Regions from separate parts of the Paracoccus sp. SY genome, predicted to be linked through region 3. Evidence: riboswitches for the same ligand, from Rfam matches in the RefSeq annotation. Region 3 holds a riboswitch; each other region holds the start of a gene.

Region 1 (7,529 bases), on a different contig from region 3:
CCGTCTTGGATGGAGACCGGCCACGCGCGGGTCACGCGAGCCAATCCCACCGCGGCTGACGTATTGAAGCGCTCGCCGATGCCAGACAGACCCGCGTGCGGACACATGTCAGGCCGAAAGCTCGCGCCGAACGATATCGGCGCCGGCGCTCAGAGCAGCCAGCTTGCCGTGGGCTGTGCGGCGTGACAGCGGCGCCATTCCACAATTGGTGCAAGGATAAAGCTTGTCGGCATCCACGAACCGAAGGGCTTGGCGCAGAACATCGGCGACTTCTTCGGGCGTCTCGACTACGTCCGTTGCCACGTCGATGGTCCCAACCATGACCTTTTTGCCCCGCAGAAGTTCGATCAGATCCATCGGAACGCGGGAATGCTGGCATTCCAGCGAGACCATGCCGATCAAGGATTTTTGCAGCCTGGGAAACACCTGCTCGTACTGCCGCCATTCCTCGCCCAGGCTTTTCTTCCAATCCGTGTTGGCCTTGATGCCGTAGCCATAACAGATGTGAACGACGGTCTCGCAGCGCAGCCCTTCGGCCGCCCTTTCAAGGGTCGCGATGCCCCAATCGTTCACCTCGTCGAAGAAGACGTTGAAGGCCGGCTCGTCGAACTGGACGATGTCGACGCCCGCGGCCTCCAGTTCCTTGGCCTCGTCATTGAGGATCCTGGCGAACTCCCAGGCCAACTTCTCGCGGCTCTTGTAATGGGCGTCGTAGAGCGTGTCGATCATGGTCATCGGGCCCGGCAGCGCCCATTTGATGGGCCGGTCGGTCAGCCCGCGCAGGAACCTCGCATCCTCCACGAAGACAGGCTTCTGGCGGGACACGGCGCCTACGACAGTTGGGACACTGGCATCGTAGCGGTTGCGGATCCTGACGGTTTCGCGCTTCTGGAAATCGACACCAGCCAGATGCTCGATAAAGGTGGTCACGAAATGCTGGCGGGTTTGTTCGCCATCGCTGACAATGTCGATGCCTGCCTGCTGCTGATCGCTCAGGACCACGCGCAGGGCATCCTGCTTGCCTTCGGTCAGTTCATCGCCGTGCAGCTTCCAAGGCGACCAGAGCTTTTCCGGTTCTGCCAGCCAAGAGGGTTTGGGCAGGCTTCCTGCGGTCGATGTGGGCAGCAACTTGTTCATGATAGATTGACCTTTTTACGGTGGATCAGGCGACGGTGTGTCGGGCGGACCATTGCTGAAGAATGTTCCAGTACGGCTTGATAAAATGCTCTTCGGCGAATTGTCCCTGCTGAACAGCAAGCCGGCTGCGCTCTTCGCGGTCGTAGACAATCCGGGTCGACGAATAGTCCTGATGCGTCAGGCTTGGCCGGTAGCACCGTCCTGCCGGGGAGTTGGCATTGTAGATCTCGGGCCGGTAGATCCTCTGGAAGGTGTCCATCGTGCTGATCGTGCCAATGAGTTCGAGGGGGGAGTAGTCGTTGAGCAGGTCCCCGGTGAAGTAGAAGGCAAAAGGCGCGGCGCTGTTCGCGGGCATGAAATAGCGAACCTGCAAGCCCATTCGTTCGAAATACAGGTCTGTCAACGAGAGCTCATCCTGATGGTATTCGACGCCCAAAACAGGATGCTTGTTCTCGGTCCGGTGATAGGTCCTGCTCCCTGAAACGCTCAGGCAGATAACCGGCGGTTTGTCGAAATGCTCCCGGTAGGCAGCAGACGCCAAAAAGCACTTGAAGAGTTGTCCATGCAGAACGCCAAAGTCTTCTGGTGCGGCAAATTGAGGTTGGCCTTTGTTGTGCTGCGGCAACCTGATGCTGAAATCATAATCTCTCACATATGAAGAGAAATTGTTTCCTGCGATGCCACAGATCCGCTTTCCGGTCTTTTGATCATAGATCGTTGGTTTCAAAATCTCGATCAGCGGGAAAGCGTTGATCCAACTCCCGTCGCCAATGGTGACTTCGGCTGAGATGATGTCCAATTCGACCGAGTAACGATCACTGTTCGGGTTGTCCCAGTGGGCCAGAGCGTTGAAGCGGTTGTTGATCATCGTGAGGGCGTTGCGCAGATTGTCCTTGCGCCTGCTCCCCCGGGCCAGATTGGCGAAGTTGGTCGTGGCACGGGTACCATCGGAAGGACGGTAATTGTCGTCGAAACGAATGCATTTGATAGAATACGCGAGGTCTTCTCTCATCCTGACATGCCTTCTGAGCGGCTTGAGTGGACAAGCCGTGAAACCAAATGACTCTCCACGACCCATGTCGTGAAGCGGCGATGTCACCTTGCGGATGTGCCGCTCCCGACGCGCCCACCGCGGCCGGAACAGGTGATCGATTCAAGGCAGGTTTCCTGACTTGCGGGTCTGCGCCTTGTCTGGCCTTCCCGGTGCGGCTTCGGCACCAGTGGCTTTTCCGACAGGCTCTCCGCCTACAGTTGCGGGGGCAGTTCCGGATTTGGCGATGGCCTCACCGGATTCCCTTTTACCCGAGGCTTTCCCCGGCACCTTGATCTGGATGCAAAGTCCTCTGACGGACGGAAGGTGTCAACGGATGTGGCCGTGAAATTCCTTCATGAAGACTATGAACCACTGCGCAGAAAAGTGGTGAGACCGTGCCGACCAGGCAACAGACTAATCTGTGCTGTCAGCATGGAGCCCTGCGCCATCGTGCAGCACGATCAACGATGTCGCGTTCCGCTCATTGAGGCAGCTTCCGATCTCCGGGTCGAGGAACATCTCGGGACCTCTCGGGGCGCACTGGCCGGCCCCGCACCCCGTGGTAGAGCCACGGCAGGGAAGGCATATTCCACGGCGTACTGATCAGCGCATACGGTTCTGCCCCGACACTTATGGTGATCGCAGGCTTGGGGGACTCTGACTTTGGTTCTGTCAGCTTTCCTGATATGGCTTTATTTGCCCTTTCCTCCGCCCACGAGGGGGACGAAAGGGGTGCTGCAACCAGTCACCTCGGCAATCGCTTAGCTTTCATTGGAAACCTGCAGACCGAAAAACCCTTGGCCGCGCCAGCTGATATACGGAGCGATGGGTGCTGCGCTCCGTTTGTTATGACATGGCCAAGAGGTTGGAAAGCAGTTGCGCGACCCGCCGCCCATCACAATCGATAGCCTGAACAATGCCGACGTTTGCGTTAATTTTGCAATCCAAGGTTACTATTCGAAACTCAGCGATGATTAGCCGTTTCCTTAGGATCACCGCTCCGTTTTTTAACGCGCCAGCCCCAGCCTCTTCAGATACTCGATCGAAGGCAGGATGCCCGCTTTGTCGCGCAGCTCTAGGATCAGGCGCGGCTTCGAGGTGAACTCGTCCAGTGCGCGGAAAACGGCGGGCCAGCAGATCGTCCCCTCGCCGATGGTCCAGTGGCGGTCGGCATGGCCGTCGGCATCCTGCAGGTGGATATGCTCCAGACGGTTGCCGGCGCGGCGGACGTAATAATCGACGGGCGGGGCGCCAGTGGAGCCATGGGCGTAATGCGCGTGTCCGGTGTCGATCGAGACTGCCATCGCGGGCGAATTGAAGCTGTCCGCCAGGATGCGGCGGATGTCGGGATCCTTGTCCTGGATGTTCTCGACGACCATCGTCACGCCGATCTCCTCGGCGCGTTTGACAACCGGGTCCATCGTCAGGTGGCAGCATTCTACCACGCGGTCATAGGCCGAGCGGTCGGGGAAGTTGTCGAGGTTGTTGAAGTCCCAGGTCGAATAGGGCGAATGGATCACCATCTGCGTGGCGCCCAAGTATTCGCAGACATCTAGCCCCTGCATGTATTTGCGCGCGTTCAGCGCCCGCATGTCGGGATCGGGGCTGGCGATGCTGAGGCCCCAGAAGGGTCCGTGGATGCCAAGCCGCCCAGTATAGCCGGATAGCAGGGCCTTGGCGCGGTCGGCCACGGGCTTCCAGTCGCCGTTCAGCAACTCGATGTCGAAGAAATCCTGCAACTCGAGGTCGCGGTTCTCGGACAGGATGAAGTCCTGCATGGTTTCCAGCGCAGATGTGGGAAGGGCAGCGCCCAGCAGGGGAAGGTCGGTCATTGTTCGTCCAATTCAGGCAGCGAGGGGAAGAAGAAGGCGGGAAAGCAGCTCACGGAATTCGGCCATGCCGTGCACGACATGATCAGCACCAGCATCGTGAAGGACCTGTGCGTGGCCTTGGCGGTGTTCGGATGGGCCGATGAAGCCCACGGCGAGGCAGCCCGCCGCGGCAGCGCAGAGGACGCCATGCGGGTTGTCATCGATGAAGATCGCCTGTTCCGGCGCAACGCCCAGCCTTTCGCAGGCGAACAGGGCGAGGTCCGGTGCGGGCTTGGGCGCGGCGACGTGCTCGGCCGAATAGATGTGGGAGCCGAAGCGCGCCGCCAGCGGAGTACGGGCAATGGAACGGTCCAACCGCTGGACCGCCGAGTTCGAACAGACCGCCATCGGCAGGTCAAAGCCGGACAGCACCGCCTCGATCCCCTGGACAGGTGGGATGTCGCGGTCGAACATCTCGAACAGGATGCGGTCGGATTCGCCGAATACGGCAGCCGCGTCGAGGCCCGCATTCCGCATCCAGGCGATGCTCGCCTGCGCGGCGTTGCCGGAGAAGATGCGGGTCGCTTCGTCGCGGGTCATGGGCAGGCCTGATGCGCTGACGGCTCGTGCAAGTGCCTCGCAGCCCAAAGGCTCGCTGTCGATCAACACGCCGTCGCAGTCGAAGAGGATCGCCTTGTACTCTTTCATGCCGGAACGCCTTCCTGCATCAGCTCACGCAGCAACACGGGATTGTCGGACACGAGGAAGCCCGGCTCGCGCTCGATCCACCGGCGGATCAGGGCGGACTCGTTGATCGTCCAGACAGAACAGGACTTCAGCGGACGCAGGCGGGTGATCTGGTCGAACTCGGCTTCGAACAGCTCGTAGTGGATGCCGACGATGTCCACGAGATCATCGACCTCTCGCAGGAACGCCGCGATACCGCCTTGCCGGTCTGCCCAGGTGCGGTTGACCGAGATGAGGCGGCGCAGGTCTGGTGCTATGGCGCGGATGTGGCGGACGACCGCGATGTCGAAGCTGTGCAGGACGGACCGTTCGGCCAGGCCGAAGCGGCGCAGTGTCTCGACGGTTCGCTCGACCAAGCCCGGATAGGGGATGCCGTTCTCGTCGGATTTCAGTTCGACATAAAGGTCCGTTTCCGCGTGGGGCGCGAGGATCTCCAGAACCTCCTCCAGACTGGGCACGCCCTCGTCGATCAGCGCCCCGTCCGGGCCGCGCAGGCGCAGGGCGCTGCGGCTGTCCGGGGTCAGGTCGCGGGTGCGGCCCGTGCCGTTGGTGGTCCGGTCCAGCGTCGGGTCGTGAATCACCACGATCTCGCCCGCGTCGGTCAGGTGCAGGTCGAACTCGATCCCGTCAAAGCCGTGGCGAGCGGTCTCGCGGAAGCCGAGGCACGAATTCTCGGCCCAGAGGTTGCGGGCCCCGCGATGAGCCATGATCTGTGACATATCAATGCTTTCCTTGAATGGGTTAACGGATCGTCGGGTCCAGCCGGTCGCGCAGCCAGTCGCCTAGAAGCGAGATCGACAGCGTCGTCATCACGATCACCATCGAGGGGGCGAGCATGATCCAAGGCGCCCGCGTCAGGTATTCGCGCCCGAAGCCGACCATGTTGCCCAGCGAGCTTTCGGGCGGCTGCACCCCGAGGCCGAGGAAGCTGAGGCCGGACTCCATCAGGATGATTTCCGGGAAGGTCAGCGTCATCGTCACGATCAAGGTCGAGGCGACATTGGGCAGGATGTGCCGCAGGTAGACGCGCGAGGGCTTGGCCCCAAGCTGCACGACCGCTGAGGCATAGCCTTGCGCCGAGGCCGAGATGGCAAGCCCACGGGCGATGCGGGCATAGCGTTCCCAGCCATAGAAGCCCATCAGGCAGACCAGCAGCACCATCGACGAGCCGAAGAAGGCCAGCACCGCCAGAGACATGATCATGAAGGGCAGCGCCGCCTGGAAATCCGCCAGGGCCATGACCAGATGCTCGACCCAGCCGCGGAACTGCGCGGCCAGGAAGCCCAGCGTGGTGCCGAAGACGGCGGACAGGATCGTCGCCCCGAAAGCGATGACCAGCGAAACGCGGACCGACTGGATCAGCCGCGACAGCACGTCCCGGCCAAGCTCGTCGGTGCCGAGCCAGTGTCCGGGCGTGCCCATCGGCGCCAGCCGCGCCGACAGGTCCATCTTCGTGACCTCGTAGGGCCGCAGCCAGTCGGCGAAGATGGCAGTCAGCACCATCAGCGCGATCCAAGTGATGGCGAGGAAGACCATCCAGGGCATCTTCAGCCGCGCGCGGGTCAGCAGGCGCGGCGAGGGGGCGGCGATTGCAGTATCGGCCATCGGTTTCCCTCTTCAGTGGCTGCGCTTCTGGCGCAGGCGGGGGTCGAGCAGGCCATAGGCGAAGTCGACGCACAGGTTGGCCACCACCATCGAGGCAGCGATGACCAGCAGCAGGCATTGCACCACCGCGAGGTCGCGGTTCGAGACTGACACCACGATCAGCCGCCCGACGCCGGGCCAGGAGAAGATGCTTTCCACAACGACCGCGCCCGCGATCAGCGCGCCGACCATGAAGCCGACCAAGGTAATGATCGGGATCGCGGCGTTGGGCAGCGCGTGCTTCCAGACGACCTCGCGCCAGGGCAGGCCCTTGGCCATCGCGGTTCGGATATAGGGCTGCCCCAGCACCTCGATCATGGCTGAACGCGAGAAGCGGGCGAGGATGCCGATGCCGCCGATGGACAGCGTGGCGATCGGCAGGATCGCGTGGCGCCACGTGTCCTGCCCGCCCGAGGGCAGCCAATCCAGTGTGACCGCGAAGACCAGCACCAGCACCAATGCCAGGACGAAGGACGGGATCGTGAAGCCGAAGATCGACATCATGATCACGCCCCGGTCGGCAATGGATTCCCGATGAAGCGCCGCATAGACGCCCGCCGGAATGCCGATGCAGATCTTCAGGATCAGGGCGGGGATGGTCAGGGCCAACGTGGCCGGCACGCGTTCCAGCACCAGGTCAATGGCGGGCGACTGGTCGCGCATCGAGATGCCGAAGTCGAAGTTCAGGACCTGTCCCAGATAGGCGAGGTATTGCTGCCACAGCGGATCGTTCAGGCCCCAGCGTTCGCGAAAGGCATCAACCGCATCCTGCGGCGCGTCGGGACCCAGCAGCACCTGCGCGGGGTCGCCCGACAGGCGCAGGACGACGAAGGCGAAGGTCATGACCAGAAGGATGGTCAGCGCCGCCCGTGTGATCTTGGCGAGTGTGAAACGAAGCATGGGAACTCTCAGGCGGCCTTCCGCTGGTCGCGGGGCAGCTTCAGGCAGGCGGCAAGCCGGCCATTGTGGACTTCAAGCGCGGGAACCCGTGCGGCACAGGCCGCGTCGGCAAAGCGACAGCGGGGGTGGAAGGCGCAGCCTTGGGGACGTGCGGCGGGGTCCGGCGGTTCGCCCTTCAGGATGATCCGGCCCTCCAATCCCTGCCTCGCCTTGGGGATCGAGGAGACGAGCGCCTGCGTATAGGGATGACGTGGGTC
Region 2 (7,529 bases), on a different contig from region 3:
CATCCTCGGACTGTCGCAGAAGCTCAGCCGTCCAATGCTCGTAAAAACCTGCAAGCGCGGCGTTGTAGCGCGGGTCCGAAACGGGGATCTCGGTGGTTACGGGATACTCCATCGCGATCTCGACCGCCTGTGACGGAAGGAGCCCCTCGACAAGCCTGCGCGCCACGCCCATGGCGCCCGCCTTGCGGAAGAATGCCACGCGCCGCGCACGTGTCAGATAGCGATGGGCCTTGACGCTCATCAGCTCGGGGTCGCCGGGACCGAGGCCGATGCATATGATCTTGCCGGTCATGCCTACTCCCGCGCCGAGGCGAGCGCGTTGACCGCAGCCACCGTCATGGCCGAGCCGCCCGGACGCCCCTCGACGACGCACCACGGCACGGGGTTGTCCTGGATCAGCGCGGCCTTGGACTCCGCCGCGCCAACGAAACCCACAGGGCAGCCGATGATGGCGGCCGGACGGGGAAAGTCCGGCTCGGCCAGCCGGTTGAGAAGGTGGAACAAGGCAGTCGGCGCATTGCCGATGGCCACGACCGCGCCCTGCAGATGCGGTCGCCACAGCTCGATGGCCGCCGCCGAGCGTGTATTGCCCAACTCAAGCGCAAGGGCAGGCACGCGCGGATCCTGCAGGGTGCAGATGACCTGATTGTCCGCAGGCAGACGCGCCCGGGTCACCCCTTCTGACACCATGCGCACATCGCAGAGAATGGGCGCGCCCTCCTGCAACGCCTGACGCGCCGCCCGGGCGAAACCGGGGGAAAAGCGGATCAGGGACGCCAGCTCCACCATGCCCGCAGCATGGATCATGCGGACTGCGACAACCTCCTCCTCCGGCGAAAAGCGGGCCAGGTCCGCCTCGGCGCGGATGGTGGCGAAAGATGCGCGGTAGATGGCCGCGCCATCAGTTTCATAGCTATGAGCCAAGATGGCCTCTCATCATATCTGGAATGTCTATTCCGGTCAGTCCGCACAGAGCGGGCTTTCCCCCTGCGGGACCATTGAGGACCAGGTCGAAGCGCCCCTCGCGCCCTGTCAGGGTGACATGCGCCGGCGCGGGATGGGCGCAGCCCTTTCCACAGCCCGACACATGCAGATGCCGCCCTTCTGGCACAATGGCGGCGAGGTCTCGCGCCAGGGCGCGGGTCTCGACGCTGCTCGAGGCGCAGCCCGGCGCGCCGATACAGGCACTGACGCGCAGCAGCGGATGGCTGGGATCGGTCAGCCACAGCTCGCTGCGCGCATGACGTTCGGGCAGAACCGCCCGCCAAGGCGTCAGTCGCAGGGCGCTGCCCGTGAGTTCGGCCAGGATCTGCGAGGTCACTGCCCCGAAGGGCGCGAACAGAAGCGGAGCAGCACGCAGGATCTCGTCCAGGGGTGCCTGCGGGTCGGGTGCCGCATCCGCGTGGAGGGCGGGAACAATGCCTGCGGCCACTGCCTTCGCCATCCGGGCCTGCCCGCAGGAGGCAAACCAGTTCAGCAATTCGAGGATGCGTGCCATGGCCGCCTGCGGCTCGACGCGTTCGCCCCGGGCCATTCCATCGGCACGCAGCAGCAGATCTTTCCCGGCGCGTTCGATCCGGATATCCGCCGAGGCATCCTGCAGTGCCGGGCATTCCCCCGTGTCGATAGCAAAGCCAAACTTGGGCGGCAGATCGGGGGCGTTCAGCAACGCCTCCTCAAGTCTGCGGACAAGCTCCAGGGTTCCATCTCCCTCACGCCAGAAAGGCGTCGTCATGATGTTGCGCCTCGCTTCAACCCGAGGATCGGGATCCAGCAGGTCAAGCGCCTGCAGCCGGCGATGCACCTCGGGCAGGCTGCCTTCGCGGACGCCTCTCAACTGCAACGTCGCTCTCGATCCGAGATCAAGTTGCCCATTGCCGAAAGACTCGGAAATCCTGACCAGTCCGGTCCCTTGGTCCGGATCGAGGCGCGAACAATGCGGACGGACCCGCAGCAGCAGGCCATCGCCTGCCGGCATCGGGCGAAGCGCGCCGGGGCACCAGCCTTTGCGGGTCATGTGGGAAGCCTCGCGACAGAGTTGCGGCGCAGGTCGTGCCCGATCCCGAACTCGGCAAAGATTGCCTGCATCGCCGCCAGGGCACCCGGATTCTCCTCCGCGAGGAAATCCCGTACCTCGGCCGAGCCGAGGGTTGCTTCATGGTAAAGTGCGAAAAGATGCTCGGGAACGGCATGCGCCATCCGGGCAAAGGCCGCCATGTGCTCCAGCGTGGCCGCGATCTCGGCCGCGCCTCGGAAGCCGTGGCGCATCATTCCCGCCAGCCACCGGGGATTGGTGGCACGGGCCCGGACAACGCGGGCGATTTCCTCGGGAAGAAGCCGCGCGCGGGGCGTGTCGGGGCGCGTTGCGTCCAGATGGTAAAGCGCGGTCGGCCCCAGTCCCAGGGCAGCGCGGGCTGCGGCGAACCCGGCTTCATGCGCCGCGTAGTCCATCGCCAAAAGAAGATCAGTCTCGGGGAGGTCCTGCGACAGCACGAAGCCATCAGCCGCCCTGAGCCGCGCCTCGAGCACCGCGCGGTCGGGCGTGCCGTCGTGACCAAAGGCTGAAGTCTCCAGCCATGCCCTTCCTGCCGCCTCGGCGGTCATGTCGTCGGTGATGCCGGTGCCGAAGCGGCCCGGTGCAGGAGCGAAGACATGCGAGCCAGGGGCTGCTGCGACATAGGGGTTCATGTCCTCGGCCTCGTCCCGTGCGGCAAGTGCCGCGCAGCCTTGCTGGAACAGCACGACGAGGTCCGGGAACGTGTCGCGGAAAAGGCCCGATACCCGCAGCGTCACCTCGATCCGCGGTCGGTCCATCAATGCCAGCGGCGTGACCTCGAAGCCTGTGACGCGCTCGGAGGCCGCATCCCAGATCGGCATGAGTCCGGCAAGGTGCAGCGCCATGGCGAAATCCTCGCCTGCCGTCCGCATCGTGGCCGAGCCCCACAGGTTCACGACCAGACCCTGGGGATAGTCGCCGTGATCCTGCAGATGACGGCGCACGAGTTCCTCGGCCAGCCGGACGCCCTGGGGCCATGCCGCGCGCGAGGGCACCGCACGCGGATCAACCCCATAGAGATTGCGCCCCGTCGGAAGCACGTCAAGCCGTCCCCGATAGGGCGAGCCAGAAGGACCGGCCGCTATACGCTGCCCTGCAAGCGCCGCGTGGATCGCCGCGCGTTCCGACGCAAGGGACATCGGATCGCCCTGCGCCCTGCCCTTCTCGTCGGGGGTGCCTTCCCCCCAGACATGCAGGCCGTCGCCAAACTGGCTTTCCTTGAGATCGCAAACGAAGCGGTCGATGGCGGTGATCGCCTCGGCGGCTGAGGCACCGGTCTTGATCCCAAGTTCAGCCTCGAGATCATGCTCGCGCGCCTCGGCCCGGATTAGCGTGATCAACCTCAGACGGCGGGCCGGGTCCAACCCATCGGCGGTTGAATATTCGTCCAGCAGGCTTTCCAGCCTCAGCAGCCTTTCGGGCATCCCGGAGCTGACGAGTGGCGGCGGAAGATGGCCCAGCGTCAGCGCGCCCAGCCTGCGCCGGGCCTGCGCGGCCTCCCCAGGATCATTGACGATGAAGGGGTAAAGCACGGGCACGCCGCTGGTCAGCGCCTCGGGCCAGCAGTCCCGCGACAGGGCCGCAGCCTTGCCCGGCAGCCATTCCAGCGTGCCATGCGCGCCAACATGGATGATCGCATCGATTTTGGCACCATGCTTGAGCCAGAGGTAGTAGGACAGGTAATCGTGACCTGGCACATGTGACAGGTCGTGGTAATCGGCCTCTCGTGTGGCGGCCTTGCCCCGCTCAGGCTGCAAGGCCAGAAGCAGGTTGCCGGCCCAAAAGGCTTGGAACTCCGGTTCTGCAGCCATCTTGCCGTGCGCTTCTTCAAGGTTCCCGCGCAGGCATTCGGAAAGAGAGGACAGCGCATCTTCATAGGCCGTCAAGGACCAGCGAAGCCGCGTGGCCTTCAGGTCACGAAGGATGGTTTCGGACGTTATTTCAAGGCCAAGCTGCCGCGCAATGGCCGCCGCCGACGCCAGGGCGTCAAGCCCGACCGCATGGGCCATCCGCCATTCCTTGCCGGGATAGGTAGACAGGATAAGCGCCACGCGGCGTTCGGACGATGCCAGTTCCTGCAGACGCCGCCAGTTCATCACCCTGGTAACGACCGCATCAATCCGTTCCGCATCCGGGCTGTGACGCTGAAGCCCGAATTGTAGCGCCGGGTCGGTGTCCGTCATGTCCTTGAAGGAGATGACGCCCGCATTGATGCGTCCGTCCAGTTCAGGCAGCGCGACATGCATTGCAAGATCGGCGGCGGAAAGGCCGCGTTCCGACCCCTCCCATGCGGCACGATCAGAGGTCGCGTGAATGACCTGGAAGACAGGCACGCCCGGGGCATCGAGGGGCGACGCATCCCCTGCCCGCCCCGCAAAGGCGGTGGCGTTGACGATGGCTGCGGGTGCGAGCCGGGGCAGCATGGCCCGCAGCCAATCGGCCGCAGCTGCGTCCTTGAGGCTGGGAAGGAAAAGTCCCACGGCCTGCACATCCCGAGCCTCGAAGGCGCGGATCAGTGCGTTGATCGAGGCAGTGTCGGAGGCAGCCGCCCAAGCGCGATAGAAGGGAATGAGGACCAGAGGGCGATCATCCCGTTGAAACTCTTTGATGGGCCCTGGTTCGGGGTGCCAGAAGCCATGGTTCGGCAGCATCGTAGCGCCATGCGGCGGCGCCGTCTCCAGCCCCGCGGCCGAGGTGAGCAGGGCCAATGCATCATGAGCGGCAAGTTCGCCCCCGGCCTCGCACAGCTTCGTCAGGTGCCGCAGGGTGGAAACGGGCAGCGTCGAAGCCTCGTCGAGCACAGGGTCCGGCTGGCCGTCTGCCGGCAGGAAGGCCAGCGCGATCCCCTTCTCGCGCGCCATGCGGGAAAGCTCGTCCACGCCGTAGGGCCAATAGCTTCTGCCACCGATCAGGCGCACCAGAATGCCTTTGGCCGCCGGCAGGGTGCGCTCGGCATAGGTGTCGACGGACAGCGGATGGCGGAGGCGCGAGAGATTGGCCAGACGCAGGGTGGGCAGCTGGTCCCTGCCACGCCGCCAGCCTGCCGCGAAAGCTCCGAGGTCGCTGTCCGAAAAGGACAGCACCACCAGATCCGCAGGCGATTGCCCCAGATCCTCCGGCTGGGCGGTCTCATCCAACCCGTGGCTTTCGCGGAAGAGGACGTGCATCAGGCTAGCGCAGACCGGATGGCAACGGGGTCGACGTCTCCTTTTTGCGCAATCACGACAAGGCGTCCGTGTCGGGGCTGATCCCCCCACGGACGGTCGAACTGGTGGCGCACACGCGCACCTACGGCCTGAACCAGAAGCCGCAGCGGCTTACCCTCGACTGCGACATGGCCCTTGACCCGAAGGACCTTCTGCACTTCGGCCAGTGTCGCGATCTTGCTGGCCAATGCCTTGGGATCCGCCTGTTCGGGCAGGTCGATCACCACCGTGTCAAAGTCGTCATGGTCATGCTCCTCCTCGCCCTCGTGGTGCGAAGGACGTGCGGCCAGATCGTTCTCGGCCGCCGCGTTGATCCCCAGAACCACTCGGGGATCAATCACGCCCTCCGTCAGGGCCACCATGGGCAGCGGACGCGGTGCCTCGGCCGTGATGATCTCGCGGGCAGCAGCAAGACCCGCCTCGCCAGCCAGGTCAGCCTTGGAAAGCAGCACGATATCCGCACAGGCGATCTGGTCTTCGAACACCTCGGACAACGGTGTCTCGTGATCAAGCTCGCTTGCGTCGCCGGGATGCGCCGGATCGGGGGCAAAGCGGCCTGCCGCTACGGCCTCGGCATCGGCCACGGCAACCACGCCGTCGATGGTGATGCGCGAGCGCAGGTCCGGCCAGTCGAAGGCCTTGAGCAGAGGCTTGGGCAGGGCCAGCCCCGAAGTCTCGATCACGATATGGTCGGGTTTGGGGTCGAGCGCCAGAAGCCGCTCGATGGACGGGATGAACTCATCGGCGACGGTGCAGCAGATGCAGCCGTTGGTCAGCTCGACGATGTTCGCCTCGGGGCAGTTGGCATCGGCGCAGGCGCGGATCAGGTCGCCATCCACACCGACATCTCCGAACTCGTTGACCAGCACCGCCAACCGGCGCCCCTCGGGGTTCTGCAGCAGATGGCGGATCAGCGTCGTCTTGCCAGCCCCCAGAAATCCGGTGACGATGGTGACGGGGGTTTTTTCAAGTGACATTTCAGACCTCGATCGGGGGAATGCGGGCAATGGTGTTCTTGCGGATCACTTCGGGACGGGAGCGCCAGGGCACGATGCCATCTGGCGTCGCGGCATAGGCGCGGGCCATCTCGGCCACGTCGTCCGGATGCAGGTCAGGATCCAGTCCCCCCTGCACATAGGTCCAGCGGCCAGGTCCACGGAACACGACAACGCAGGAGCGCTCGCAGGCCGAAAAACATTCCTGTCGGTCATGAGGCACGCCGCGCGCGGAAAGCGCATCGGACAGCCGCGCCCCGTCACGCGGGCCCTGCGGATCGGTGCCGTCGCGCCTGCAGGTGATGCAGACCGTCAGCGCATTCATCTTGGCCATCTGCCCTCCCGGCAAGCCAATGGACGCGGGAGCAAGGATTTGCGCGCAGGACATGCGAAAGCCTGATGGCCGCCGTCATGGCTTGCACACGGTTCACCCCGACCGCAACACAATGCGAATGCGAAATCTCGCACCGCACGCTGGCAGGTCTCCCGGCTTGCGGATGACGGGGATTTTCCCCGACGGTCACCCGACCTTCCCAGGCTGTTCGGCCCAGTGGCATCCGGGTGACCTCTCCGGTCACGGTCGCGGGGGCGGCTGCGCTTTGCTGGAAACCAGCTATCGCATTCCCTCTTAGCTCGCGCTGTGCGAGAACCAACGATGCACGAGGGAAGCCACGAGACCGCCTCGCTTGTCAAGAGAAAGGGAGCCATGCCGACAGGAACAGTCCCCAATGAGGCCGCGCGCCATGCCGAGAAGAAGGCCCGGATCAAGGCGGCCCGCGACCGGATGATGGCAGAGAAGACCGGCGAGAAGGGCCTGATCCTGGTGCTGACAGGCCCGGGAAAAGGCAAATCGTCCTCGGCCTTCGGCATGGTGATGCGGGCGATCTCGCATGGGATGCCGGTGGCGGTCGTTCAGTTCATCAAGGGCGCGATGGCGACGGGTGAGCGGGATCTCCTGCTGACCCATTTCCCCATCCTTTGCGAGTTCCATACCATGGGTGAAGGCTTTACCTGGGAAACCCAGGACCTGGAGCGTGATCGTGCCGCCGCCGCCCGTGCCTGGGCCAAGGCGAAAGACCTGATCCGGGACGAACGCAACCGGATGGTTCTTCTGGACGAGATCAACATCGCCTTGCGCTATGACTATCTCGACATCGCCGAGGTCGTGGACTTCCTCCGGTCCGAGAAGCCCGAGATGACCCATGTTCTGCTCACGGGCCGCAATGCCAAGCCTGACCTGATCGAGATCGCCGATCTGGTGACGGAAATGAC
Region 3 (7,529 bases):
GAATGGTCCTAGAACGACGCACGAAGCCCCGCATAAACCGCCCGCCCCGAGGTGCCATAGCCCCGCACCCATTGGTATTCCTCGTCGAAGACGTTTTCCAGGCGCAGATAGGCGGTGGCATTGTCGCGGACCGGATGACTGACGCTGAGATCGACAGTGGTGAAGTCGTCCAGATCGTCCGCCCGCCCGGCGACATGCTGCAATTCGATCGCGGCCATGGTGCCGGTCGCGAAACTCGTCTCTGCCCCCAGGTTCAGGACGCGTTCGGGCACGCTGGCCCATTCGACATTCGCCTGGTTGTCGATGAAGGTATAGCTGGCGGTCAGCGCATGGCCCGTCCCGAAGGCATAACGGCCATCGATTTCCACCCCCCGGCGGCGGGTGGTGCCGGGCACCTGGGCATAGCAGCCGAAGGGTTGGCCGCAGGCCGTCGCGGCAGGATCGAACCCGATCAGGTTCTCTGCCTTGAGCCAGAAAGCCGTGGCCCGCAGATGGCTGTCGCCCCATTGCTTTTCGACCCCGACCTCGTAGGTGCGGCTTTCTTCGCGTTCAAGCGAAGCATCGCCAAATTCGCTGAACAGTTCGTAAAGCGACGGCGCGCGGAAGCCGTTGCCAAGGGCCGCACGGAACAGCAGGTTATTGTCGGCGCGATAAACGGCTGCGACCCGCCCCGAAGTGAACCCGCCAAAGCGCGAATGGTCGTCGCGGCGCAGCGAGGTGGTGATGTCGAAGCGGTCCCCCAAGGCAGCGGTCGTTTCCACGAAGACCCCGTTGATGCGGGCATTGCCCTTGTCCGCGACTTCCTCTTTCTCGGTATCCGCACCGAAGACGGCGCGGACGCCCTGGCCGATATCGGTTGCGCCCTGCCAGGACAGCTTGGTGCGGGTGCCGACGAACTCGCTGGTTTCCACGACGTCCGGCAGAAAGGTAGGAGCGGCGAAATCCTGATATGATTTCCGCTGGATGCGATAACGGGTCAGGGAAAGGTCATGATCGACCGCGCCGGTGGTGAATCGGGCAAAACCGCGCAGGCCATAGCTTTCGCTTTCGGTATAGTCGTTGCCCGGCGTGCCTGGCACGTCACCTTGGAAATCGTCGAAATCCGCGGTGCTGTCTTCCCAGAACCCGTTGAAGCCGATTGTCACCCCGTTCTGCAGCCGGTGTTCGGAATAGAAGGACAGGCGCGTCGCCTCGAACCCGTCCTCCTCGAAGTTGCCCTCGTTTTCGTCCTTGGCCGAAAAGCCGTCGGTGCGGATATGGCTGACGTGAAATGCAAGGTCCAAGTCGTCCTGGCGCAGCGTCGCGCCATAGCTTGCGGTCAGCGTGTCATAGGTGCCTGCCTCGATCCCGAAATGGTGGCGCAGGCCATCCTCGGTCGGGCGCAGCGATTGCAGGGACAGGACGCCTGCCACGGCACGAGTCCCGTAAAGCGCTGACTGCGCTCCGCGCAGCAGTTCGGCACGGTCGATGCCGGCGCTGACCAGGCCTCCAAGATTATAGTAGGTCTTGTCGGCAGCGGGGTCCGACACCTCGATCCCGTCGATGACCACAGGCAGGTATTGAGCGGGCGCGCCGCGCAGTTGAACCACTCCAAGGGTGCCCAGCGGCCCCGACTGGCGCAGCGTCACCCCTGGCAGCTTGGTCAGGCTGCGGGTCAGGGGCTGGCTGGCCCTGTCCTGCAGGTCTTTGCTGGTCAGCACGGATACCGAACTGCCCGAGCGGCTGAGCTCGGTCGGTTCGCGATTGGCGGTCAGGGTCAGGTCGTCCAGGACGAAGGGCCTTGCCGCGGCATCCTGGGCGGCGGCGGGCAGGGCGGTCGTCAGCGCCAGGGCTGCGGTCAGGGACAGGAAAAAGGGTTTCGGCGTCACGAAAGACATCCTTCCAGAAACCCGGGCGATGCGTGCGGCCCGGGCGCGATGCGGTTCGTCCAGGGGGATGAACCCACCGGACAGCGACACCACCACGACGGAAGTTTCCGTATCCGGCGCGCCCCTCGCGCGCCGTCAGGGTGATCGCGTTCGGCAGGTCTCCTGACTTGCGGGTCATCGCTTGGCCGGGCCTTCCCAATCCCGCGGGCGGAACCAGTGGCGTCAATCCGGCCTCGCTCTCCGCTGACAGTTGCGGGGGCAGTCGCGGATTCGCACCGCGTTCCCTTTTAACCGGGGATCAACCCGGAACCGAGGCAGGGCCGCCTTTAGCTCACAAACCTGTCATGAGGCAAGGCCAATCAGCCCAGCGATGCCACCCAGTCCGGCACCGTGCGGCTGGCAGGGCCGATGATGCGCCGGTGGAAGTCGCGGGCATTGGCGCTGGCGTCCAGGTTCAGTTCCAGACATTCGACGCCGTTGCGGCGGGCGTGTTGGGCGAATCCCGCCGCCGGATAGACGTTGCCGGACGTGCCGATGGCCGCGAACAGGTCGGACCCTTCCAGGGCGTCCCAGATGCGTTCCATGTGATAGGGCATTTCCCCAAACCAGACGATGTCGGGCCGGGTCGCCGGACGGGCGCAGGCGGGGCAGGGGTCTTCAGGCTGCATCACCATCGGCGCGCGCCAGCGATGCCCGCAAGCCGCGCAAAGCGCGCCGGACAGCGCGCCATGCATGTGGATGACATCGGTGCTGCCCGCGCGTTCGTGCAGGTCGTCCACGTTCTGCGTGACCAGCGTCACGTCATGCCGCCGCGCCAGATCGGCCAGGGCCAGATGCGCGGCATTGGGGCGTGCGCCGGAGCCATCCTTGCGGCGCATGTTGTAGAAGCGATGGACAAGCGCCGGATCGGCGGCAAAACCCTCGGGCGTCGCCACATCCTCGATCCGGTGGTTTTCCCATAAGCCGTTGACGGCGCGGAATGTCGCAAGCCCGCTTTCGGCGGAAATGCCCGCGCCGGTCAGGACGGTGATGCGCAAGGCGGCCTACCGGCAGTAAGCCTCGGCCTGGGAGGCGAACCGCTTGTAGCGTGCCCAGAAGGCGTTGTCGGCATCGCTTTTCGACATCCGCACCTCTTGCGCCTGGTGCGGGTCGCGGAAAAAGGACGCAGCGCGGCGCTGGTCGGACCGCGACAGGGTCTGGTTGGCGACCTGCTGGATGCAGCCGCACAGGGGTGCATTGCCGCGGGCGCGTTCGGACCGGACGCAGGCGCTGTCGATGGGGCCTGCCACGGCCAGGGGGGCGGTCATCATGATGGCCGCGGCCGCAATGACGATGCGGTTGAGCATGGACTGTCTCCTCGATTTCATGTTGTTCGGCGGGGGCCGGTTGTCCCGGTCTGCGATGCCCGTCCGGGGGTGATGTTATCAGGAACGGGCCGCCCGCTCAATCAGGCGGTGTGCGGCAGGGTTCCTGCGCGCCGTCAGGACGTTGCCTGCAAAACCTCGTATCCGGCATCGCGAATCGCTTGGGCTGCGCGGTCCGGGTCCAGGCCTTCGACGGTGACCGTCTTCTGCGCCAGATCGACGGTGGCGCGGCCGCCTGCATCTGCGATGGCGGTCTCGACGGCGGCCTTGCAATGGCCGCAGGTCATGTCGGGGACGGTGAAGGTCATGGCTGTCCTCGTTGGGGGTGAGTGGGGGTTTGACAAGTCGGGTGCAGCATGATCCTGCAAGGCGGCAAGGGCAAGGCATGGGGAATGCGATGATCGAGGCGATCGGGCTGGATGCCGACGACACCCTGTGGGAAAACGAGACCTTCTTCCGCGTGACCGAGGGCGAATTCGTGGCCCTGCTGGGCGAATACGCGGACGGCGCCGACATCGCCAGCCGCCTGCTGGACGTGGAGCGCGCGAACCTTGCGCGTTACGGCTTCGGCATCAAGGGCTTCATGCTGTCCATGGTCCAGACCGCGATCGAACTGACCGACGGGCGCATCGACGGTCGCGCCATCGGTCGCATCCTGGAACTGGGGCAAGAGATGCTGGCCCATCCCGTCGATCTGCTGCCCGGCGTTCCCGAGGCGCTGGACGCCCTGGCCGGGCACCGGCTGATCCTGATCACCAAGGGCGATCTGATCGACCAGGAACGCAAGATCGCCGCATCGGGCCTTGCTGAACGTTTCGATGCCGTCGAGATCCTGGCCGACAAGTCGCCCGAAACCTATTCCCGCGTGCTGTTCCGCGCAGGTGTCGCGCCCGAGGATTTCGTGATGGTCGGCAATTCGGTGAAAAGCGACGTGCTGCCGGTCGTTGAACTGGGCGGACACGGCGTCTTCATCCCGCACGCGATGACCTGGGCCGTCGAACATGCGGATGCGCCCGACCATCCCCGCGCGCACCGCCTGGAAACCATCGCCGGGCTTCCCGCCCTGGTCGCCCGGCTGGAGGAAGGCCATGCATAACCTGCGCGCGGCCCTGCTGATGGTGCTGGCCATGGCCGCCTTTGCGGCCGAGGACGCGCTGTTGAAAGGCCTGTCGGGCCGCATTCCCACCGGCCAGCTTCTGGCGGTGATCGGCTTTGCGGGCATGGTCGTCTTCGGCCTGTGGATCGCCGTCGGTCCCGAGGGGCTGCGCCTGCGCCACCTGCTGCGCCCCCAGGTCGCCCTGCGCAACCTGTGCGAGGGTATCTGCGCCGTCACCTTCGTCACCGCGCTTGCCACGGGGGATTTGTCCATCGCCTCGGCCATCCTGCAGGCGCAGCCCCTGCTGATGACGCTGGGTGCGGCGCTTTTCCTGGGCGAGCAGGTCGGCTGGCGCCGCTGGCTGTCCATCGCGGTGGGCTTTGCGGGCGTGTTGCTGATCGTGAAACCCGGCACCGCCGCCTTCGAATTCAGTTCCGTCCTGGCGATCATCGCCGTGATGACGCTGGCCGTGCGCGACCTTGTGACCCGCCGCCTGCCGCCCGAGGTGGGGTCGGGCCTGCTGTCGGCGGGGGCCTTCGGCTCGATGGGTCTGGCGGGCCTGGCGCTGATGCTGCTGGGCGGCCAGCAGGCCGTGCTGCCCACGCCGGGGCAGGGGGCGCTGATGGCGGCGACCCTGTGCTTCGGTCTTCTGGGCTATATCACCATGGTCGTCGCCACCCGCCTGGCCGAGATTTCGGCCATCGCGCCCTTCCGCTATTCCCGGCTGCTGTTCGCGATGCTGCTGGCGGTCGCGATCTTCGGCGAACGGCCCGATGCGGCGACGCTGCTGGGGGCCGCCCTGATCGCGGGCGCCGGCATCTATTCCATGTGGCGAGAGGCGCGCCTGCGGCGGGCGCGTCTTGCCGCAGTGTAAGGGCTGCAAAATCCCCTTCCCGCAGGGCCAAAGCCCTTGTATAGCCCGGCCATGACCGAGCTTTCCCTGATCCGCAATTTCTCCATCGTGGCCCATATCGACCACGGCAAATCCACCCTGGCCGACCGGCTGATCCAGCTGACGGGCACTGTCGCCGAACGCGACATGAAGGCCCAGCTGCTGGACAGCATGGATATCGAGCGGGAACGCGGCATCACCATCAAGGCCAACACCGTCCGCATCAGCTATCCGGCGCGTGATGGGCAGACCTATGTGCTGAACCTGATCGACACGCCGGGCCATGTGGACTTCGCTTACGAGGTCAGCCGGTCCATGCGCGCGGTCGAAGGATCGCTGCTGGTCGTGGACGCCTCCCAGGGGGTCGAGGCGCAGACCTTGGCCAACGTGTACCAGGCCATCGACGCGGGCCACGAGATCGTGCCGGTCCTGAACAAGATCGACCTTCCGGCGGCCGAACCCGACCGCGTCAAGGAGAACATCGAGGAGGTGATCGGCATCGACGCCTCGGACGCCATTCCCATCAGCGCCAAGACCGGCCTCGGCATCCCCGACGTGCTGGAGGCCATCGTGACGCGCCTGCCCGCCCCCAAGGGCGACCGCGACGCGCCGCTGAAAGCCATGCTGGTGGATTCGTGGTATGACGCCTATCTGGGGGTCGTCGTGATGATCCGCGTCATGGACGGCGTGATCCGCAAGGGCGACCGGGTCAAGATGATGCAGACCGGCGCGGTCTATGGCATCGACAAGCTGGCCGTGCTGACCCCGCAGATGGTGGACATCGCCGAACTGGGTCCGGGCGAGATCGGCGTCTTCACCGCCTCCATCAAGCAGGTCCGCGACACCCGCGTGGGCGACACCATCACCCATGAGAAGAAGGGCGCATCCGAGGCTCTGCCGGGCTTCAAGCCCGCCCAGCCTGTGGTCTTCTGCGGGCTGTTCCCGGTGGATGCCAACGACTTCGAGGCTCTGCGCGACGCCATCGAGAAGCTGGCCCTGAACGACGCCTCCTTCAGCTACGAGATGGAGACCTCGGCCGCCCTCGGCTTCGGCTTCCGCTGCGGCTTCCTGGGCCTGCTGCACCTCGAGGTGATCCGCGACCGACTGGAACGCGAATACGACCTGGACCTGATCACCACCGCCCCCAGCGTGGTCTTCAAGCTGCACATGCGCGACGGAGAGGTGCGCGACCTGCACAACCCCGCCGACATGCCCGACCTGACCCATGTGGACCATATCGAGGAGCCGCGCATCAAGGCCACGATCATGGTCCCCGACGAATACCTGGGCGACGTGCTGAAGTTGTGCCAGGACCGCCGCGGCATCCAGCTCGACCTGACCTATGCCGGCAACCGTGCCATGGTCGTCTATGACCTGCCCCTGGCCGAGGTCGTCTTCGACTTCTACGACCGCCTGAAATCCGTGACCAAGGGCTATGCCAGCTTCGACTATCAGATCAGCGAATACCGCGAGGATTTCCTGGTCAAGATGTCGATCCTGGTCAACGACGAGCCCGTGGACGCCCTGTCCATCATGGTCCACCGCGACCGCGCCGAGGCCCGTGGCCGCGTGATGGTGGAAAAGCTCAAGGAACTGATCCCCCGGCACATGTTCAAGATCCCGATCCAGGCCGCCATCGGCGCCCGCGTGATCGCGCGCGAGACGCTGTCGGCGATGCGCAAGGACGTGACCGCCAAATGCTATGGCGGCGACGCGACGCGGAAAAAGAAGCTGCTGGAGAAGCAGAAGGCCGGCAAGAAGAAGATGCGCCAGTTCGGGAAAGTGGAGATCCCGCAGACGGCGTTTATTCAGGCGTTGAAGATGGATGGGTAAGGAATGAAAATCGTTTCGTTAGAGGCAAAAAATTTCCGTACTCTCCAAGACTTTTCAGTAAAATTCTCCTCTGGATATTGTACGATATCTGGCGAAAACAATGCTGGGAAAACGGCCATTGTTAAGATTATCAGGCATTTTTTGGAGAAAAATGATAGAGATATCTACTCTCCTCGTTCAACACGCATAGACTTGGCAAAGGATAAAACGCAGTGGGTGACAGAAGATCACTGTGAGGTAGCTATTACTCTAGACCTCGATAAAGATCGGGACTCATAGGTCTATTTTACTGTTGAAAGAATAATTAAGGCTGCTGATTTAGGAAGCAGCGTTAAAATATCTCTGCGTGAAAAATTTTCTACCCAAGATACATCCAGTCTTGAGTGCACTGTTCAAGGAAAGCCGGTGGTTGGGCAAGAGGCGAGCGAAATACTAAAGAAATTGCAAAATTCGCATAACTTGGTTGTTCATAACTC
Region 4 (7,529 bases), on a different contig from region 3:
TGCAGGCCGATGGGGTGGGTCATGGCGCGGCTTCCAGCAGGGTCGGGACCACCAGGATCGGATCGGTGGCGCTTCGCAGCGTCGTCGCGCCTTCGAAGCGGAAGGTCTTGCCGGTCAGGTCGCCCTCGGGCAGCGTGATCGCCCCATGCGCCCGGTCGTTCAGCGCGCGGGCCAGTTTCGCGAATTCGATCTGGTCGCGATAGTCGGTGAAGACGATGAAATCCGCCGCATCGCGCAGTGCGGTGCCCTTGATGACCGGGCCAAGCTGGATGGTGACGTCGGCCTGTCCGTCACCGGTCGCATCGAGCGTCATGGTCGCGGCGCGGGATTCGCGATTGGTCTGGACTACAGTGCCCCGGCCCTTGACCAGGAAGTTCCAAGGGCTGCCCTCGGCCTGCGGGCGCACGCCGTGAGCCTTGCCCGCGGCCTCATACCCGCCTTGCAGAGCGGCGGTCAGCACCGGCAGGTCAATGGCCTTCTGGGCGACATAGGGCACCAGTTGGGCGGCGTAGATCTCGCCCGCCTTTGCGGCCATCCGCTCCTCGTCGGTCTGAGACGCCGCGTTTTCGCTGCCGGGTTCGGGGTTCGGGACGATCTTGCAGGCGCCAAGCGCCGTCAGGCCCAGGGACAGGCCAAGGATCGCGGTCATCGCGCGCTTCATGCGGGACTCCGGGGGTATGGGAAAACGGCCCGGCGCGGGTGCCGGGCCGGGCCGGGTCGCGGTCACTCCGCCAGGGCGAAGGTTTCCAGCTTGTCGGCATTGTCGGCATTGATCAGGATGCAGTCCATCAGCTGCTTTTCATCCACGCCAGTCGAGCCGTTCTTCAGATAGGCATCCGCCTGTTCCACGGCCAGTTGCGCCTGGCGGTAAGCCGGTTGCAGCACGGTCGCCTTGATGCCGCCCGCCTTGATGCTGTCGCGCACGTCGTTCGAACCGTCGAAACCCACCACAATCACATCCGTCCGGCCCGCCGCCTCAAGCGCGGCCCAGGCACCCATGGCCATGGTGTCGTTGCCCGAGATCACGCCCTTGATGTCTGGGTTAGCCTGCAGAATCGTTTCCATGACCGTATAGGCCTCGGTCTGCGACCAGTTGGCGGTCTGCTGGGCCACCATCTCCATGTCTGGATACTGGTCGATGATGTCGTGATAGCCGGACGACCGGATGCCCGCGTTCGTGTCCGCCTCGCGGCCCAGAAGCTCGGCATATTTGCCGGTCTCGCCCATCAGGCGGACGAATTCTTCGGCCCCCAGCTGCGCCCCCTGATAGTTGTTGGACACGATCTGGCTGACGGCGATGCCGGATTCCTTGATCTCGCGGTCGATCAGGAAGGACGGGATACCTGCGTCCTTGGCGGACTGAACGGCGGCCACGGTGGCGTCGGCGCCCGCGTTGTCCAGAATGATCGCCTTTACGCCCTGCCCGATGGCGGTGTTGAACAGCTCAAGCTGCTTGTTTGGATCATCGTCGTGGACCATGATCACTGTGTCATAGCCCAGCTCCTTGGCGCGCGCCTCGGCGCCCACAGCTTCGGCTTTGAAGAAGGGATTGTCATGGCTGGGTGTGATGATCGCGATGGTGCCCTCGGCCGTCGCGAAGGACGGCATGGCCACGGTCATGGCAAGGCCAAAGGCTGAGATCATCAGCCGGCGGGTCAGTTTCATGTTTTCCTCCCATAAGGTCAGCCGGACTTCTGCCGGTTCCTCTCTGACCGTTTCAAGCTGCGGGGGAATCACCATTCTGTCAACAGGTATGATGAGATAATGATTCCCGATTTTTCTTCAGGTGATCCGCTCAATGCTGGCAGCAACCTCGTCCCATTCGAGCACCTTCTTCCAGTCGTCACGCATCAGCATCGGCTTGCCGAACTCGATGGCCTTGTTGCAGGCGTCAGAGAAGGCGCCCTGCCGTTCTTCAAAAATCACGGCGGCCAAGATATTCATGTGGCCCAGCAGGAAGTCGCGGGCACATTCCTTGCTGACGCCGCTGCGCGCCACGACCTCGTCCATCGCCTCGCGCATGACGACCAGAAGCGAGGCCACGACCGTCTCCGACAGGCCCGGCTCCAGCATGGCCATCTGCTTGACCGTGACCTCATAGCTGCGGGCGACAGGGGCATAGATGGCGCGGGCGATGCGGTCGCCCAACTCGTAATGCTCGCGCGGACCCTGCATCAGTGCGTTGACCACGCCCTGCTTGGCCGCGACGCCGCCGAAATGATCAGCCCGTCCCTCAGGCGTAGCCTCGTCATTGAAAATCGGCGGGTGGCAGGGGTGGGTTACGAAATAAGTGATGTCCGCGCGTTCGGGCAGGTGGCCCGCGAAGGGTGCTGCGGCATCCAGGATCACGATCATCGTGCCGGGCGCGACCTGCGGCACCACGGATGCGGCGACTTTGCGGATCACGGTGTCGGGCACCGCCAGGATTACGACCTCGGCGCCTTCCAGCGCCACGTCGGCATTGACGGTGTCGAAGCCCAGTTCCGTTTTCAGCCGTTCGCGGCCTGCGTCGCTGACCTCGACATGGGCCACTTCGAAATCGGTCTTGGCAAGGTTCGTGGACAGGCGCACGCCCATCTTGCCGCCAGCCCCGAACAGGGCAACTTTCGTCATCTGGTTCTCCTCCCAGGCAGGAATCATCCTTGCCAAACTGGTATGATGAGATAATAACAGGATTGCGCTGTCAAGAGGAGGACGCGATGCCTGAGGCGCCGTGGGTCACATGGTTGGGTGACGACTTCACGGGATCGGCGGCGGTGATGGAGGTGCTGCATTTCGCAGGACTGTCCTCGGTTCTGTTCACCGACATTCCCTCGCCGAACTTGGCGGCGCGGTTCGCGGGCTGCCGCGGCGTGGGGATCGCCACGACGGCGCGCAGCCATGACCCGGCTTGGATGGCGCAGAACTTGCCCGTGCTGTTCGGCTGGCTGGACGCGCTGCGGGCGCCGATCCTGCATTACAAGATCTGCTCGACATTCGACTCCTCGCCCGATAGCGGCTCCATTGGCGCGGCGATTGAGATCGGCTTGCGCGTGCGTCCTGCCAAGGCCGTGCCGCTGCTGACTGCCGCACCGCAGATGCGGCGGTATCAGGCTTTCGGGCACCTGTTCGCGGGCACGCTGGACGGGGTGTTCCGGCTGGACCGCCACCCGGTCATGTCGCGCCACCCAGTCACACCAATGCCCGAATCCGACCTGCTGGGGCACCTGTCAACGCAGACCGACCTGCGGTCGGCGCTGATCGACCTTGAGGCGTTGGCCGATCCGCAGGCCTTGCAGGCAGCCCTGGCTTCAGGGGCACGAATTCTGTCGATTGACAGCATGGAACCTGCCAGCGAAACCGCCGCAGGCCGGCTGATCTGGGAGAACCGCGCCGACTTGGGATTTGTCGCAGGAAGCCAGGGCGTGGAATACGCGCTGGTCCGCCATTGGCAGGACAGCGGCACGATCCCGCGGGTGGATGCGCCGGGCGGCTTACCGCGTGCAGGGCGGATCATGGCGGTGTCGGGCTCCGTCTCGCCCACCACGGCGCGGCAGCTGGATTGGGCCGGGCGGAACGGCTTTGCCCTCTTGCCCTTCGACGCCCGCGCCGTCACCGGCAGCGATGCCGATTTGGCGGAGGAAGAGCGGCGCCTGACCCAAGCCGCCATTGCCGCCGCCCAAGCGGGTCAAAGCCCGCTGGTCCATTCCGCATCCGGCGAAGGCCCGCAGGTTGAGGCCTATCGCACAGCCCTGGCTCGTAGTGGTATGGATGGAACCACCGCCAATCGCCGCATCGGGGAAGCCCTGGGCCGCATTCTGGACGCCACGCTCCGCGCCACGGGGATCCGACGCGCGGTGATCTCGGGCGGGGATACCTCGGGACATGGGATGCGGCAGCTTGGGCTGTCGGCCTTGGTCGCAAAGGCGCCGACCATCCCTGGCGCAGCGCTGTGTCAGGCCTTCGGTAGCGGTCCTCATGATGGCCTCGAGATTGCTCTGAAAGGCGGGCAGATGGGTTCGGAAGACTATTTCGGCTGGATCCGTGACGGCGGCGGATCAAAGAGGACAACAGCATGACCGACCACATTCGCGTCACCTATCGCATCGAGACGCCCGGCAGCATCGAGGCGATGGCGCAGAAGATCGCCGCCGACCAGTCAACGGGCACCTTTACCAAACTGCCCGGCGAAACCGAGGCGCTGAAGACCCGCTATGCCGCCCGTGTCGAGCGGATCGAACCGCTGCCCGACGCGGAAACCCCCGGTTTCCCGACCGACATGCCCGGACCCTTCCGCCGCGCCGATGTGACTATCGCCTGGCCGCTGGACGCCATCGGCACCGACATCGCTGCCCTGATGACGATCACCGTGGGCGGCGTTTACGCCATCCGTGGTCTGACCGGCATGCGCGTCATGGATTTCCACCTGCCGCCAGCCTTCGCCTGCCATCCCGGCCCGCAATTCGGCATCGAGGGGTCGCGCTGTCTGATGGGGGTAGAGGAGGGGCCGATGATCGCCTCGATCATCAAGCCCTCGCTTGGCCTCTCGCCCGAGGATACGGCGGAGGTTGTCCAGACGCTCTGCGAGGCCGGCGTCGATTTCATCAAGGACGACGAAAAGCTAATGTCGCCGGGCTATTCGCCGCTGGCGGCGCGCGTCGACGCGATCATGCCGGTGATCGAGCGCCATGCCGACCGGACCGGCAAGCGGGTGATGTATGCCTTCGGCATCTCCTCGGCCGATCCTGACCGGATGATGCGCGACCATGACCATGTCGCGGCCCGAGGCGGAAATGCGGCAGTGGTCAATATCAACTCCATCGGGCATGGCGGCATGGCATTTCTGCGCAAGCGGTCGGCCTTGTGCCTGCATGCGCACCGGAACGGATGGGACATCCTGACCCGCCACCCCGCCTTGGGGATGGAATTCCGCGCCTATCAGAAGATATGGCGCCTGCTGGGTGTCGATCAGTTCCAAATCAATGGGATACAGGCAAAATACTGGGAGCCGGATAACAGCTTCGTCAAATCCTTCCACGATGTGATGACACCTATATTCTCTGATGCCGACCGCCCGCTTCCAGTGGTCTGCTCAGGCCAATGGGGCGGGCAGGCGGTGGACACGTATCAGCGCACTGGCCGAACGCTGGACCTGATGTATCTCGGGGGAGGCGGCATTCATGGTCATCCCCACGGCGCGGCGGCTGGCGTGCGGGCGATCCGTCGGGCTTGGCAGGCCGCGGCTGATGGCGAAAGTCTGCAGCAAGCCGCGGCAAATGACACAGACCTTGCGGCATCGCTGGCGAAGTGGGGAAGTGAACTGCCAGGATAGAAACCGAGAATCTTTCGTGATTGGAAAGCGCGATGCCGATGTCGCGGATTGACATTAAGAAGCGGCGGCTCAAGGCTTCCCGGTGGCGACGAGCTATGAACGGACGGTTTGGTCAGGATCGGTGAGAAGCTGAAGGCGATCGAATGATCGCCCACTAGTCAATTGAGTTGCCGGGTTCTCAGCTAATATTCCATAATACCCGTTAGAATCTGCTGCGGCACTTGTACGACTTGGCTGGTCAAGTCGGTTGAGGAAAGTCTAAATTCCTTGGCCATTCTTTGGAGGCGAACTCTTAAAGACCTGTTGCCCTTATGACGACATCAGGGGTGCGCCAGATCACTAGGGCATCCGTGCGCAAGCTGATCGATCGCGCGTGTTGACCGTCATAGAGAGAGGTGGTCGCAGGAATTCGGACCAGTCGTTAAGCTTTGGCGATTGACGAAGGACCGATTCGCATGACGAAACGGAAGCGTTATTCGGCCAAATTGAAAGCGACTTTGCCTCTGGAAGCCATTCGCGAGGAGTTGACCACGGCTGAGCTGGCCAAGAAGTATGACATTCACCTGCATGTCGTGTTGATAGCATCAGGCACGCTTCACGCCTTCTAAAAACCCGCCAGGCCGCAAACTTGTTTTGGACCTGCACTCAGAGGTTTCAGCAAAAAGCCCTGCCGTACGGCAGGGCTTAGGAACGAGGTCTTGCCTGAGGGGCTGTGTTTCTGGATAGGAAAAACCCTAACCTGGACAGAGATCAGGCAGCCGAGTGCAGGCGTGGGGTGACCCATTTCGACCCCTTGAGACCCCGGATTGCCTTGGCGCTGCCGAGGACCAGAAGATCAACCAACGGCTCGATCAGGACCACAAGAAGGTAGGCGCCACCAAATGTGCTGATGGCTGCCAGGTTGGCTGAAGTCAGGCCTTGACCGTAAAGGGCCCAGAATGCCACCCAGGCCACGATGCCGCCCTGATAGGCCAGAGACAGCGACAGCACCTGGCCATAGCTCAGATCCACATAGGCCATGCCGGATGGAATGATGCGGCGGGCGAGAGCCTCAAGTGCAAAAAGCGGCACCAGCAGGGTGGTCAAGTTCATGCCGTATTGGGGCAGGTCGAAGGGTGCGAACAGCAGCCCCTGCAAGAGCAGCCCCAAAGCGAGGCCGAACGCAGCAGGCGCCACACCGAAGATCAGGAACAGTGTCGACCCGAGAATGAGATGGACCTCCGACACGCCGACCGGAAAGTGTGGCAGTATCTCGAAGAAGGAAAATACCAAGGCCGTGCTCGCAATAGCACGCCCGGCGAAGGAAGCCACACCCTGCTCGCGCAACGTGATCCAGCCACGCTGAAGCGCATAGGCGCCAGCGCCCGCCGCAGTGACATAGCTCAGAAAAATCTTGGCCCCATCAACGAGGCCTGGTTCGATATGCATCCGTCTCTCCTTGCCGTCCCACCGACAGCGTTTGACATTTCCTGCATGGCCGGTCTCCTGACTTGCGGGTCACAGCAGCCTTCCCCCTTCCCAGTCCATCGGACCAGTGGCTTCTTGGAAGGCCGCTCTCCGCACACAGTCGCGGGGGCGGTTGAGGCTTGGAGCATCCTTGCGGAATGCCCGTTCCCCATTCCCGATTAAGTCCAGTCGGGTTGTGCCGACCGAACGCCATGGCCCCTTGTGGGCGCCTTGGTTGTCATGCGTCAAGCAGGATCTGCGCCTCGTGACCGACGCTGCACACCTCTTTCGGATACAGGTTCGTTGAGGGAGCAAGCGAAGGCCAGTTCCAAGCCTTACACCTGCGCCAGCCTCAACAACTCCTCCACTTCAAGATGGGCCTCGATATGGAGGGCAAGCTCGTCAAGCACCGTGTCGATTTCTGCGGCATAGGAAAAGGGGCTTGTTCTTGCGCCCAGGCCTTGAAGCCAGGCATTGCGGAACGGGTCCGATGTGAACAGCCCGTGCAAATAGGTTCCCTCTACCCGTCCATCCCGCGAACGCGCACCGTCCGGGCAATCGTGGATATGGGCAAAGGGGCGCAGGCAACCGATCCCTTCGGTTCTGCCCAGGTGGATCTCGTAACCCGCGACCTGCAGGCCGGAAAGAGCATGGACGGCGGTTACGCGGGTCAGGCGCTTGTCGGCTGCCAGCACCGTCTGGACATCCAGGTAGCCAAGACCCTCGGTTTCACCGGCCTCTCCTTCGATGCCATGTGGATCCACAATGCTGT

Evidence for each region. A riboswitch is a leader RNA that binds a small molecule or an ion and turns the genes downstream of it on or off. The one in region 3 is predicted to bind cobalamin.
Region 1: another riboswitch for cobalamin. It lies ahead of CK944_RS18960 (DUF1852 domain-containing protein); the one in region 3 lies ahead of CK944_RS10025 (TonB-dependent siderophore receptor).
Region 2: another riboswitch for cobalamin. It lies ahead of CK944_RS17140 (DUF1636 domain-containing protein); the one in region 3 lies ahead of CK944_RS10025 (TonB-dependent siderophore receptor).
Region 4: another riboswitch for cobalamin. It lies ahead of CK944_RS17155 (energy-coupling factor ABC transporter permease); the one in region 3 lies ahead of CK944_RS10025 (TonB-dependent siderophore receptor).

What each region holds. Positions count from the first base shown of each region.
Region 1 covers NZ_NWMQ01000046.1:14,385-21,913, reverse strand. The annotation lists gene CK944_RS18965 (methionine synthase) at 109-1,137, opposite strand; gene CK944_RS18960 (DUF1852 domain-containing protein) at 1,163-2,149, opposite strand; cobalamin riboswitch at 2,277-2,477, opposite strand; gene CK944_RS18955 (sugar phosphate isomerase/epimerase) at 3,178-4,002, opposite strand; gene CK944_RS18950 (HAD family phosphatase) at 4,015-4,689, opposite strand; gene CK944_RS18945 (glycerophosphodiester phosphodiesterase family protein) at 4,686-5,447, opposite strand; gene CK944_RS18940 (ABC transporter permease) at 5,470-6,333, opposite strand; gene CK944_RS18935 (ABC transporter permease) at 6,346-7,272, opposite strand; gene CK944_RS18930 (ABC transporter ATP-binding protein) at 7,281-7,529, opposite strand, start outside.
Region 2 covers NZ_NWMQ01000032.1:13,496-21,024, forward strand. The annotation lists gene cobI (precorrin-2 C(20)-methyltransferase) at 1-292, opposite strand, end outside; gene CK944_RS17120 (precorrin-8X methylmutase) at 295-924, opposite strand; gene CK944_RS17125 (hypothetical protein) at 914-2,017, opposite strand; gene cobN (cobaltochelatase subunit CobN) at 2,014-5,223, opposite strand; gene cobW (cobalamin biosynthesis protein CobW) at 5,223-6,239, opposite strand; gene CK944_RS17140 (DUF1636 domain-containing protein) at 6,241-6,591, opposite strand; cobalamin riboswitch at 6,716-6,926, opposite strand; gene cobO (cob(I)yrinic acid a,c-diamide adenosyltransferase) at 6,964-7,529, shown strand, end outside.
Region 3 covers NZ_NWMQ01000010.1:2,005-9,533, reverse strand. The annotation lists gene CK944_RS10030 (ABC transporter substrate-binding protein) at 1-22, opposite strand, end outside; gene CK944_RS10025 (TonB-dependent siderophore receptor) at 9-1,868, opposite strand; cobalamin riboswitch at 2,003-2,197, opposite strand; gene CK944_RS10020 (NAD-dependent deacylase) at 2,228-2,905, opposite strand; gene CK944_RS10015 (hypothetical protein) at 2,912-3,214, opposite strand; gene CK944_RS10010 (heavy-metal-associated domain-containing protein) at 3,349-3,540, opposite strand; gene CK944_RS10005 (HAD family hydrolase) at 3,618-4,328, shown strand; gene CK944_RS10000 (DMT family transporter) at 4,321-5,202, shown strand; gene lepA (translation elongation factor 4) at 5,254-7,053, shown strand; gene CK944_RS09990 (AAA family ATPase) at 7,057-7,332, shown strand; gene CK944_RS09985 (ATP-dependent endonuclease) at 7,459-7,529, shown strand, end outside.
Region 4 covers NZ_NWMQ01000032.1:22,091-29,619, reverse strand. The annotation lists gene CK944_RS17185 (sugar ABC transporter ATP-binding protein) at 1-23, opposite strand, end outside; gene CK944_RS17180 (DUF2291 family protein) at 20-649, opposite strand; gene CK944_RS17175 (D-ribose ABC transporter substrate-binding protein) at 724-1,665, opposite strand; gene CK944_RS17170 (phosphogluconate dehydrogenase C-terminal domain-containing protein) at 1,783-2,613, opposite strand; gene CK944_RS17165 (four-carbon acid sugar kinase family protein) at 2,700-4,058, shown strand; gene oiaX (3-oxo-isoapionate-4-phosphate decarboxylase OiaX) at 4,055-5,311, shown strand; gene CK944_RS23300 (hypothetical protein) at 5,767-5,919, shown strand; gene CK944_RS17155 (energy-coupling factor ABC transporter permease) at 6,062-6,739, opposite strand; cobalamin riboswitch at 6,769-6,987, opposite strand; gene CK944_RS17150 (cobyric acid synthase) at 7,093-7,529, opposite strand, start outside.